DNA from 4 places in the Peribacillus sp. P4_C12 genome. Region 1 is predicted to be linked to each of the others. Evidence: riboswitches for the same ligand, from Rfam matches in the RefSeq annotation. Region 1 holds a riboswitch; each other region holds the start of a gene.
The links. A riboswitch is a leader RNA that binds a small molecule or an ion and turns the genes downstream of it on or off. The one in region 1 is predicted to bind S-adenosylmethionine.
Positions count from the first base shown of each region.

Region 2: another riboswitch for S-adenosylmethionine. It lies ahead of AC1DUW_RS07695 (Fur-regulated basic protein FbpA); the one in region 1 lies ahead of AC1DUW_RS13150 (O-acetylhomoserine aminocarboxypropyltransferase/cysteine synthase family protein).
Region 3: another riboswitch for S-adenosylmethionine. It lies ahead of AC1DUW_RS08740 (sugar ABC transporter substrate-binding protein); the one in region 1 lies ahead of AC1DUW_RS13150 (O-acetylhomoserine aminocarboxypropyltransferase/cysteine synthase family protein).
Region 4: another riboswitch for S-adenosylmethionine. It lies ahead of AC1DUW_RS07585 (methionine biosynthesis PLP-dependent protein); the one in region 1 lies ahead of AC1DUW_RS13150 (O-acetylhomoserine aminocarboxypropyltransferase/cysteine synthase family protein).

Region 1 covers NZ_JBFUIB010000083.1:5,975-9,060, reverse strand. The annotation lists gene AC1DUW_RS13150 (O-acetylhomoserine aminocarboxypropyltransferase/cysteine synthase family protein) at 108-1,418, opposite strand; SAM riboswitch class I at 1,522-1,627, opposite strand; gene AC1DUW_RS13145 (thioredoxin family protein) at 1,789-2,097, opposite strand; gene AC1DUW_RS13140 (toprim domain-containing protein) at 2,101-2,466, opposite strand; gene gcvH (glycine cleavage system protein GcvH) at 2,557-2,937, opposite strand; gene AC1DUW_RS13130 (arsenate reductase family protein) at 3,034-3,086, opposite strand, start outside.
Region 2 covers NZ_JBFUIB010000028.1:3,141-6,226, reverse strand. The annotation lists gene tenA (thiaminase II) at 1-331, opposite strand, end outside; TPP riboswitch at 450-539, opposite strand; TPP riboswitch at 617-720, opposite strand; SAM riboswitch class I at 879-983, shown strand; gene AC1DUW_RS07695 (Fur-regulated basic protein FbpA) at 1,157-1,345, shown strand; gene AC1DUW_RS07690 (aspartyl-phosphate phosphatase Spo0E family protein) at 1,618-1,809, shown strand; gene AC1DUW_RS07685 (GNAT family N-acetyltransferase) at 1,899-2,405, opposite strand; gene AC1DUW_RS07680 (DUF459 domain-containing protein) at 2,640-3,086, shown strand, end outside.
Region 3 covers NZ_JBFUIB010000035.1:9,082-12,167, forward strand. The annotation lists gene AC1DUW_RS08735 (GTPase domain-containing protein) at 1-928, shown strand, start outside; SAM riboswitch class I at 1,025-1,130, shown strand; gene AC1DUW_RS08740 (sugar ABC transporter substrate-binding protein) at 1,247-2,362, shown strand; gene AC1DUW_RS08745 (sugar ABC transporter ATP-binding protein) at 2,428-3,086, shown strand, end outside.
Region 4 covers NZ_JBFUIB010000027.1:11,134-14,219, reverse strand. The annotation lists gene fumC (class II fumarate hydratase) at 1-1,115, opposite strand, end outside; SAM riboswitch class I at 1,477-1,590, shown strand; gene AC1DUW_RS07585 (methionine biosynthesis PLP-dependent protein) at 1,675-2,787, shown strand; gene metC (cystathionine beta-lyase) at 2,784-3,086, shown strand, end outside.

The DNA.
Region 1 (3,086 bases):
GAATATTTGTACATCATTAAGTTCTTTAGTATGGAGAAATTTTATCATAGATAAAAAAGGAGCGCAATGTATAATATTTCTAGGAAAGAATGAACAGGTCTTTTTTATTAAACAGTTTTAGAAGTTAAGGAGACAATATTCGTCGCTTTTTCAATTGCCTGCTCTAAATCTTCTATTAAATCCTCTACGTTTTCAATACCAATCGATATGCGCACTTGATCAGCACTTACACCCGCTTTTGCTAAACCTACATCATTTAATTGTTGATGGGTCGTACTAGCAGGGTGGATAATTAAACTTTTAGCATCCCCTACGTTGGCTACATGCGACCATAATTCTACCGAATTGATAAGTTTTGCTCCAGCATCGCGTCCACCTTGAATTCCAAAAGTCACAACAGCTCCTGCTCCCTTAGGCAAATATTTATCCGCCAGCGCTTTATCAGGGTGACTTCCATTACTAGGGTGCGAAACCCAGTTCACAGCAGGATGATTTTCCAAATATTGAATAACAGACTTAGTATTTGAAAGATGCTCTTTCATTCTCACATGCAACGTTTCTAGCCCCAGCGTAAACTGGAACGCGCTTTGAGCACTTAACGTCGGCCCTAAATCACGAAGTAATTGCACACGCGCTTTTGTGATAAAGGCAGCAGGACCGACTGCTTCAGAGTATACAATCCCATCGTAGCTTGGATCCGGTTCCGTAAAGCCAGGGTAGTTTGGTGAGTTCCAGTCAAATTTGCCCCCATCCACGATGATGCCTCCTAAGGTGGTTCCATTTCCCAAGAGCCATTTTGTAGCAGAGTGGATGACAATGTCCGCTCCAAAATCAATTGGCCGGCAAAGGTACGGGGTAGCAAAGGTATTATCGATAATGAGTGGTATACCCGCATTGTGAGCGATGTCCGCTACAGCTTCAATATCAAGAATCCTTAGACTTGGATTTCCAATTGTTTCCGCAAATATAGCCTTCGTTCTAGGAGTGATGGCTTTTTTGAAATTTTCAGGGTCATCAGGAGAGACGAACTTCACTTTTATCCCATATTTAGGAAGAGTATTTTCAAAAAGATTATACGTACCGCCATATAATGTAGAGGCGGACACTATTTCATCTCCTGCACCAGCAATATTTAGGATTGACAGTGTAATGGCAGCCATCCCACTTGCTGTTGCCAGTCCGCCGATACCACCTTCCAACAAGGCCATTCTTTCTTCGAAAACACTGACCGTAGGATTATGAAGTCGTGTATAAATATAGCCATTTTCCTTTAAGCCAAATAAATTTGCTGCATGGTCAGTATCTTTGAACAAGTATGCATTGCTCTGATAAATAGGCACTGCACGTGCACCCGTTTCATCTACTTGCAGACCCCCGTGAACACTCAATGTTTCGAAACGCAACTTTTTCTCTGCCATAAGATTTCTCCCCTTTTTCTATGGATTTAGTTGGAATTAAGAATCAGGCCTTCCTCTTTTAACAAGCAAAAAAACCACTTCATAAGAAGAGGCTTATATACTCTCCTCATCTTCCAGAGCTAATACTCTGTTGGAATTAGCACCGTATATAAATTTATACCGGTTGCCGGGCTTCGTCGGGCCAGTCCCTCCGCCACTCTTGATAAGAACTATTAAATTTAGCAGTTACTTTCTTAATTCAAAATATAGCACTTTAGAATTATCCAGTCAATCAATTATTTGAATATTCTTATTTCAATTCCCCATCAACTATATCGTTTATTCACTACTTTTCTACAGCTAAAAAGCCAACCCATATTGGATTGGCTTTTTAGCTTATTTCCTTAAGCACTCCGTACAAATAAGGAACAGACTGAAAGGCATATATTTTTTTCCGCAGCTGCCCTTCTTTAAATAGTAATAAACAAGGTACACTCTCAATTTCATATGATTCGGCGATTGTTTGGACATAGTTCATATTCATCTTTCCTGCCTTCAAGTCTGGAAAAAGCTCCAATGATATCGAGAGCATCCTAGAAGCCACCTGACAGGTCCCACACAAAGGTGTATATAAATATAAGCAAAAGGTTTCCCCTTCTTCAACAGCAAGCCTACAATCTTCTTCTTTCATTTCTTGCATCAATTAGTCGTTCACCCTTTGACTTAAAAATTTCATTTTCACATTCATATTGGCAGATAGGAGCACTGTAGCGATATGATGTTCGGGGGCACTTTCCACTTCTTTGTACATTTTATTGATATACAAGTGGCTTGCTTCCGGCATTTCCCTTCGGAATTGCTTCCGTAGCTTTTCTCCTGAATCATCTGCGTCAAAAAGGAGATAAACATCACGGTCCATCATTTCATCTACTAACTCATCCAGCTTAGTTAATGAAATGGTCCCATTTGTACATCTTATTTCCACATCTTCATTCAAAACGGAGGCAACTTTTCTTCTATCGGAACTGCCTTCTACAATGATAACTTTATCAAATTCGCCCCACTCCATGTCATCACTCCATCTCACGAATTGTGTGCACCCTGCCTTTTTATAAACTGAAAAAGAGAGCAGGCCTATTTAGACCCTCTCTCCCTCATTTTAACCGTTTATCAGGCTATCATATTCTTCAGCGCTCATCAGGTTTTCAACGTCACTGATATTTGATGGTTCAATCACGATCATCCATGCTTTTTCAAAAGGAGATTCATTTACGAATTCAGGATTGTCATTCAACTCTTCATTTACTTCAACAACTTTACCACTGATAGGAGCATACAGCTCAGATACAGTTTTAACAGATTCAACACTGCCAAATGGCTCGTCCGCTTTCAGTTCAGCGCCAATCTCTGGAAGCTCAACAAAAACGATGTCCCCAAGTTCGGACTGAGCAAATGCTGTAATTCCGATGCGTACTGTTCCATCTTCTGTTTTGACCCATTCATGTTCCTTTGTGTAACGAAGTTCTTTTGGTGTTGTCATCATTAATTCCCTCCATAGTACATCTTATTTTATCTATTACATTATAAGGTAGATTTATTTTAAAAGTAAGGAATTAACCAAATATTTCGTATAATTTTAGTTCCAAGTCTGTTCGAATTGCTCTTCTTTGAAACCAACTGTCACTTTTG
Region 2 (3,086 bases), on a different contig from region 1:
GTTCTGTATTTTCCAATTCGATTGAGCTGATTCCGAATTCCAAAGCATAATGTCGATGGATATCCATTTCTACTTGAAGGGTTTCATTCAAAATACTTGCAAACTTAGCCATAGTTTCGAGATTATGAGCTTTGATGACTCCTAACGCAAAGAGTTTGGAATAATCCATTAGATAGATATAGTCCTGCTTTAGGTAATAGGCAAATTTCTTTTCTGAAAGCGTCCCATCTCCAATCGCCTGAACAAAGGGATGTGTATGGTTCCTTTTCCAGATTCCTTTTGCCCGTTCATGAAGTCTATCACTGAAGGTTTCTAATTCTGTATTCTCCATGGTACATCCTCCTTGAAATTTAAAATTTACTAAAATTGTAAAGTGTGCATACACTATCTGATCAACAAAAAAACCGCTCTCTGAAAGAAAGCGGCTGTTACCGAGGAAGAAGCAAATTCCTTCTTACAGCCTGCTTCCCTCCGCTGGTATGACCAGATCAGGTGCAAAGGGTTTGATTCTCAGCAAAAGTGCTCCCCTAGCAGTCTAATTATTCACTTTTTCCATCTAAAAAAAAACCGCTCCTGAAAAACGGAGCGGGGCAGATGGATAAAGTCATGTGTTTAAAGACGATATCATCCACTTCCCTCCGCCGGTATGATCCGGTTCAGGTTCAAAGGGTCCGGAACAAATTCCATCTCAGTCTTAAAAAGACTCCCCTAGTGGTGTGAATGTATGTAATTACTGACATCATATCAGAAAGCCAGGAAATTGCAACCCAATTTGAATGGGATCTATAGAGAATACCTATCAAAAAAAGGGAGAACCATGTGATTGACTTTTGAAGAATATTGGGATAAAATCATGTCTACATCATTTATATATTGAATTCTTATCCAGAGAGGTGGAGGGACTTGGCCCAAAGAAACCTCGGCAGCAGACCCATTTTGGGAACTGTGCTACATCCAACAAGCATACGCTTGGAAGATAAGAAGAGCCGAACGGACTACTGTAAGCCTCTTCTTGAATTAGAAGAGGCTTTTATTTTTGTGAAATAACGTTTAGTGACATAATAGAAAAAATATAATTTGGTGAAAATGAAACCTGTTACTACAATTTAGCTCATATGAAAGCGGGCTGATGAAGACAAGGAAAGGAGCCATTTACATGGCAGAATTATTTAAGAGAATTGAACAGAGGAAGGCATTGCTGATTGAAGAGTTATTAGCGAATGGAGTTTATAAAACCTCTGATGAAAGACATCTTTATGATGTTCCATTAAAAGTGCTTGAAGATGAATATAAGATTGTAATAAATAGACCTAATATCGAGTCTCCTTCAGAGTGGATGACATAGTAAGAGTTCTTAAAATACTTTACTATCTTAAAATATTATTTAATCTGATGAATATTATTAAAGCATTCGCAGTGTACATGAGTGAATGCTTTTTTATTTGTCTAGAATATAAAATGTCATAAAAAAGACACAAACAGGGAATGGAATAGGCTTTTTGTCACATTTATCTAGTGGAATAACACATTTTAATTTCCATATATGGTTGATTTTAACTACTTATTTCTTTATCATAAAAGATGTAAGAAAATTGAATAAATAGGAAGTGACTATAGATGCCCCCACAGATAACCGTAGAAAGAATAGAAGAAAAGAGACGGGAAATGATTAAATTGGCAGCTGATTATGGTTTTACAAGCCTTCTAACTGTTCAAGCAAGTCAAGAATTGGATTCGCTGTTAAATGCTATAACAAATAAAAGAAAATCAGAATATTTTTTGCTTAAGAAAGTTTATAGTGATTTTTAAATTTCGTCAGTGACTTTAAAATAGATTCCTTCATTTAAACTAAAAAAGGCTACTGCTGAATGAAGGCAATAGCTTTTATGTAATGAAATTCAAATATTAACACGCTTACCAAGGATTACTAAATCCCGTTCAATACCATCTAGCTCGGCAACTTGAGGTAAATGCGCCCATTCTTCAAAACCAAATTTAGAAAACAGTCTTATGCTCGGTGTATTGTGAGCAAATATAAAACCAAGTAGTGTCTTAACTCCTAATTTTGGACTCACTTCAATTGCCTTTTGAATCGAAATTTGTCCAATTCCTTTTCCCCGGAAATAATCATCAATATATATACTGATCTCGGCAGTGGAATCATAGGCTGGCCTACCATAGAAAGATTGAAAACTCATCCATCCAGCAGTTTTTCCTTCGAATGTAATAATATAAAGCGGTCGTTTTTCTGAATGATGTTCCTCAAACCATTTAAGCCTCGATTGAACTGAAACAGGTTCTGTATCTGCAGTGACCATCCTTGACGCAATAGTCGAATTATATATTTCGACTACTCTTGGTAAATCTGTTAGTTCTGCATCCCTAAACTCTATGTAACTATCCATCATTTTAACTCCTATCCTTATTATGTATACAACCTCCAGAAACTTGGGATTCCCATCCTATTAATGAATAAAAGGAGGTTGACGAAAACCCGTTCCATTGAATGCTTTTATTGTATCATACACTTTTTACAGTTTATCTGACAATTCATTTTTTTGCATGTTAAGTATGTTCATTTTTGGGGTAATTACAAGATAAAATACTTCATAGTAAATACATTACATAAGGGGAAACGAATGAATAAAATAGTAGGTTTATTCGTAATTGTACTAGTTATTTGTTTTGCTGCATATAAGTTTCAGGCTTCAGAGTCGGAAGATGTGATGGCTTTTGGAGATTCGTTAACCTATGGAAAAGGTGATAAGGATGGGGAAGGTTATGTAGAAGGTCTGGAGGATGAATTGAATAATCCTGATTCTGAAAAAAAAGTCCGTTTTTGGAATTACGGTATTAAAGGCCAGGTTACAGATGGTGTCATTGATCAGCTTGAAGGTAATCAAATTAACACGAAATTGGACAAAGCCGACACGTTTATTGTTTATATTGGAACAAACGACTTGATTAACAGTAATGGAGGTAACTTGAAAAAAATAAGTGATCAAAAAATAAATGATGGTAAACGTGAGTATATTGACCATCTACATAAAATTCTTTCTACACTATTAAAGAAAAACAAAAAAGCG
Region 3 (3,086 bases), on a different contig from region 1:
ACGGGCAGCTAATGAGCGGAAATGCGAGCACTCCATTTCTTGGAATGAGCAGATGGAAGTCAAATTGAATGGAGCCGTCAATCAACTGGCAGATTTGGAAAAAGAAAAAAGTGAAAATATCATAAGGTCGTACCGTTCAATTAAAGAAGAAGTGAAAAAACAGCTTTCTTCAAGAATCCCTGAATTACTGAGAGAATGTTCTAAATCATTAACGGAAAGTAGCGATTTCAGCCAAGTTCATATACAGTTGAACGAGGAAATGAATGAGCAGATTCAGGCATATATTTCAGACAAGATTATGCCGCAATATTATCGTTCTCTTCAAGACTGGATTGCTACATCTCAGTTGGAATTTACACAAATTCAACAGTTTATGGATGAAATGAGCGCAGGGTTCAATGAATTGTACAAAGAAGAGCGAATTACACTTGCCGGAGACTTTAGAGTTTTGGATGACTGGCGCCGTGATGCGGATCGGATGACAAGCAGTATCCGCATTGAAGACGTTAATATTTTACTACGCCGGACCCCATCGCAATTGCTGCTTAAAGGGGCAGGGAAGCTGTTTGGAGCGATTCCGCAAAATAAAGCTAATATGTACAACCGGTATAAGAAGTACCTAGAAAGTGAAGACTACCTGGATGTTGCAGAAATGATCAGTGACCGTTTCCTTACACAATTCGGATTGTTTGAAAAATCTTTGGATAGAGATATCTCACTTTTCTATCGCAGTTCATTTGCCTTACTTCAAAAGACGATAGAACAAACACAGACTGAAATCAAAGATCATCAGGCAGCACTGGAGCATATGAGAGAAAATCCGGAAGTATACCGTGACCCGATTACTCTGTTTGAAGTGAAACTACGTCAGTTAGAAAGACTTGAAAAGATCGAGAAAAAGCGTCTGGCTAAGCTACAAAGAAAATAAGTGTAACAAGAAACATTTTAAATATTCAAAAATCTATTGACTTTACGACTATATCCCTATAAAGTGGTAATTACGAAAAACGTAACACATTATATTCTCTYATCAAGAGTGGCGGAGGGACTGGCCCTAAGATGCCCAGCAACCGTTCCATTAGGAATTGGTGCTAAATCCTGCAAAACAGAAATGTTTTGACAGATAAGAGAGGGATAAGTCTGCAAATCAGCTGATTAAACCTCTCTATTCTAGAGAGGTTTTTATTTTGGGATTTACACCAACTTAATTGATAAGATTAATGATTGGAAAGTAGGAGGAACTAAAATGAGGAAGTCAATTTTTAAAAGGGTTTTCGTTTCGGTCATAGCTTCGGCTTTGCTTTTAACGGGCTGCTCTTCAGGACAAAGTTCAACAGAATCAAAGAAGGATGAAAAAGTATCCTTTAAAAATGTTCCAGAACGATTTGCAAAAGGGGAAGGTGCCAAAATCAAAGTCATTCGTAAAATTGGCGGAGATGATCATACGGCTCAATATTTAGCTGGAGCGAAGGAAGAAGGAGAAGCATTAGGTTTTCAAGTGGATACGTATACAGCAAATGGCGATACGGCTAAATTCCATGATGCAATCGCCCAGGCTTTACAAGAAGATTATGACGGCTATATTATCTCCCATGGTGATGATGCAGCAACAGTGAATGACGTTCAAAAGTTGGTTGATGCAGGAAAGAGCGTTGTTACATTCGACTCTATTAGCGACTTATCTAAAATTGACGGTGTGACCTTAACTTCACAGGATGATGAAGCATTGGCAACTCTGGCTTTTGATAAATTGATAGAAGAACAAAAAGGTGAAGCAGCGATTGCATACCTTTGGGTAGATGGTTTCCCGCCAATGGTGAGAAGAAATGCGGTGTATCAGGAAAAATTAAAAGAAAATCCTGGGATTAAAGAAGTCGAAAGATTCGGAGTAGCATCTGCAGATACTTCAGTTCAGACACAAAATGCGGTAGCCGCAATGTTGAATAAATATCCCAAAGGCAAACTAGATGCGATTTTCGCAACATGGGATGCATTCGCAATTGGAGCGGCTCGTGCGATTAAAGAAGCTGGCCGCGATGAAGTGAAGATATACGGAATCGACGTATCTAATGCTGATCTTCAGGAGATTCAAGCGAAAGGCAGTTCTTGGTCTTACACGGCAGCTGTCGATCCGAAATTGATTGGTGCAGTGAATATGAGGATTTTAGCAAAAAAATTAGCGGGTGAAGAAACACCGCAAACATATGACTTAGAAGCTTCACTTATTTCACAAGAGCAGATTCAAGCTTCAAAAGAAGCGGTCAACATGGCCAACTTGTCCGGTATTGTCGAAGGATGGGGAGTATCAACGGAATTTGAAGAAGAATGGATGAAAGTATTGAAAGATCATTATAAAAAGTAAAAAACAGAGTCAGTAGACACTCTCTTTCTAGTGAAGAGAGTGTCTGTTTAATAGGGGGAATGGGCATGAGCACACAACTAGAAATGAAAAAGATATCGATTGAATTTCCGGGAGTAAAGGCGCTTAGTGAAGTTGATTTTTCAGTACAATCAGGGACAGCCCATGCAGTGGTCGGCGCAAACGGAGCAGGGAAATCTACGCTAATGAAGGTCTTATCGGGCGCTCATGCCCATTATACAGGTGAAATTTTTCTGGATGGAAAGAAGCAGGATATCCGTTCACCGAAGGCTGCACAGGAACAAGGTATTCAAATTGTTTATCAGGAAGTAGATACGGCACTCATTCCTTATTTAACTGTTGGGGAAAATGTAATGTTGAATGATACGGTGCAAAACATGGGCAAAAAACAAATGGTCCATTGGAAAGAGTTGCATAGAAAAGCCACTTATATCCTGGCAGAGATGAAAATTGGTGTCTCTTCGAAAAAGCTGGTAAGAGATCTTACCTTGGCTGAAAAACAGATGGTTCTGATTGCAAGAGCAGTCTCGACTGAATGCAAATTCCTGATCCTCGACGAACCAACTGCTCCGTTAAGTTATACGGAGACGACAGAACTATTTCGAATTGTAAATGAATTAAAGCAAAGAGGCGTTGGCATCATATTTATTTCCCATCGTCTTCCAGAGATTTTTGAAATTTGTGAAGAAATTACGATTATGAGGAA
Region 4 (3,086 bases), on a different contig from region 1:
TTAACAGTTTGTAGGAAGTTATAAATGATAACTGGTTTGAATACGTTCAATTCGAAGTTACCTTGGCTTGCTGCAAAGCCGATTGTTGCATCGTTACCAACAATTTGTGTCGCAATCATTGTTAGCGCTTCACTTTGTGTTGGATTTACTTTACCTGGCATGATAGAGCTACCTGGCTCGTTTTCAGGAATAGCGATTTCACCGATTCCGCTTCTTGGGCCGCTTGCCAGCCATCTAACATCGTTCGCAATTTTCATTAAGTCCGCTGCTAATGCTTTTAATGCGCCATGAGCGTAAACAATTTCGTTATGACTTGTTAATGCATGGAACTTATTATCCGATGTTACGAAAGAATGTCCTGTATCCGCCGCGATTTGTTTTGCAGAAAGTCCTGGAAATTCTTTTTTCGTATTGATCCCAGTACCTACAGCTGTACCGCCTAGTGCTAGATTCAATAGTTTTTGACTGCTTTCTTCAATCATCACTAAGTCTTTATCAAGCATCGCTTTCCAACCAGAGATTTCTTGACCTAAAGTTAGTGGTGTTGCATCTTGAAGATGTGTACGTCCAATTTTCACAAGATCCCAGAATTCTTTTTCTTTTGCTGCAAAAGTATCACGAAGTACTTTAATCGCCGGTACTAATTTTTCAGCAACTTCCATATAGGCTGCAATATGCATAGCCGTTGGGAATGTGTCATTAGAGCTTTGCGCCTTGTTGACATCATCATTTGGGTGAAGGGTTTCGGACTCACCGTTTTCTTTTAACCATTCATTCCCTTTGTTAGCGACCACTTCATTCACATTCATATTACTTTGCGTGCCACTGCCTGTTTGCCAGACCACAAGGGGGAAATGTTCATCAAGTGTACCTTCTAGAATTTCGCCACAAATTTTAACGATGGCATTCTTTTTCACTTCTGAAAGATCACCAAGGTCATAGTTCACTTTAGCTGCCGCTTGCTTTACATATGCAAACGCACGGACTAATTCAATCGGCATTTTTTCATTACCAATTTTGAAGTTGTTACGGCTTCTCTCGGTTTGTGCTCCCCAATACTTATCAGCAGGAACTTTCACTTCACCCATCGTATCTCGTTCGATTCTGTATTCCATGTGTTCTCCTCCTATGTTTGCACTATCCACCGAAAACCTTATGTATATGAAATGAATAATGACATATTATTAATTCTCTCTATTCATTGTACAAATTTTATTATTTTAAAGCAAAAAAACTGAACAAAACCTTCCCTATATTTCAGAAAATCCATTTAATTAAACAAAGTCTTTTAAAGAATCTCAACACCTTATACCATCGGTTTCCACAATATTTTAGGGGTTTTTTATTGGACCAATCATGTTTTGACAACGCTAGTCCTAATTAACCAATAAAGAATTATCAAGCAATATTTTCCCAGAATGTTCTTGACAGCACTATATATATATAGTAAATTCAAAAGAAATTGAATAATCTAAACTCTTATCGAGAGAGGTATAGGGAATGGCCCGATGACACCTCAGCAACCTTCATTTGTTTCAAACCAATGAAAAGGTGCTAATTCCACAAGTTTGTGAACTTGGAAGATAAGAAGAATGACTCGTCCATACTTAACCAAGTCTTCTTCTTAAAGAAGACTTTTTTTATTTTATAAAACACAAAGGAGCAGTGAAAACTATGTATAAAACAGAAACATATCTTGCTCAACTAGGTAATCGCAGTGAAACGGCGACAGGAACAGTCAATCCGCCGGTTTACTTTTCGACAGCTTTCCGTCACGAAGGAATTGGCCAATCAACTGGATTCGATTACACAAGGACAGGTAATCCAACACGTCAACTTTTGGAACAATCCATCGCCAACCTTGAAAGAGGCGACCAAGGATATGCCTGCAGTTCAGGAATGGCGGCCATTTCGACCATACTAGCCTTATTTAAATCAGGTGATGCATGGATAGTCAGCGAAGATCTATATGGTGGTACATATCGTTTGCTAGAACAAGGTTTTAAAAAATGGGGCTTACAGTGTGACTATGTAAACACTTGTTGTTTAGAGGATATCGAAAAAGCTATTACTCCTCAAACAAAAGCCATCTTTATCGAAACTCCCACTAACCCTCTTATGCAGCAAACAGATATTAGCGCTGTTGCCGCACTTGCCAAACAATTTAATTTACTGTTGATTGTTGACAACACTTTTTATACGCCGCTTCTGCAGCAGCCTATCCTGCTTGGAGCTGATATTGTAATCCATAGCGCAACGAAGTATCTCGGTGGTCATAATGATGTTCTGGCTGGACTAATCGTGGCTAAAGGTGCAGAATTATGTGATTCGATTGCCTTCCATCATAATGGAACAGGAGCGGTGTTGAGCCCATTTGATTCATGGCTGTTAATGCGCGGAATGAAAACCCTGGCACTGCGGATGGAACGTCATGAAAAGAACGCCAAAATCCTTGTAGATTATTTATCAGAACATGAATGTGTAACGGACGTCCTGTATCCCGGTAGAGGTGGTATGATTTCTTTCCGGATAATTGACGAAGCAGCTGTCAATCCATTTTTACAATCACTTTCATTAATTTCATTTGCAGAAAGTCTTGGAGGCGTTGAAAGCTTCATCACCTATCCGGCTACACAAACACATGCCGATATCCCTCTTGAAGTTAGAACTGCTAATGGGGTTTGTAATCGACTTCTACGCTTCTCGGTTGGCATCGAAGACAGCGACGATTTAATTCAAGACCTGCAACAAGCATTTGCACATGTAAAAAGGGAGGCACTACGATGACAAATCATGATTTCAGTTTTGAAACCAAATTACTTCATAACCAGCATAAATTCGATCCGACAACAGGCGGTGTGAGCGTCCCTATTCAGCACGCTTCCACTTTCCATCAAACTGATATCGATACATTCGGCAAGTACGATTACAGCAGGAGCGGAAATCCAACACGGGAAGCACTTGAAGATATCATTGCCGAGCTTGAAGATGGTACTCGCGGCTTTGCCTTTTCATCAGGTATGGCGGCCATTTCAACAGCATTCCTTCTGCTTTCTGCTGGCGACCATATCGTCATCTCAGAAGAT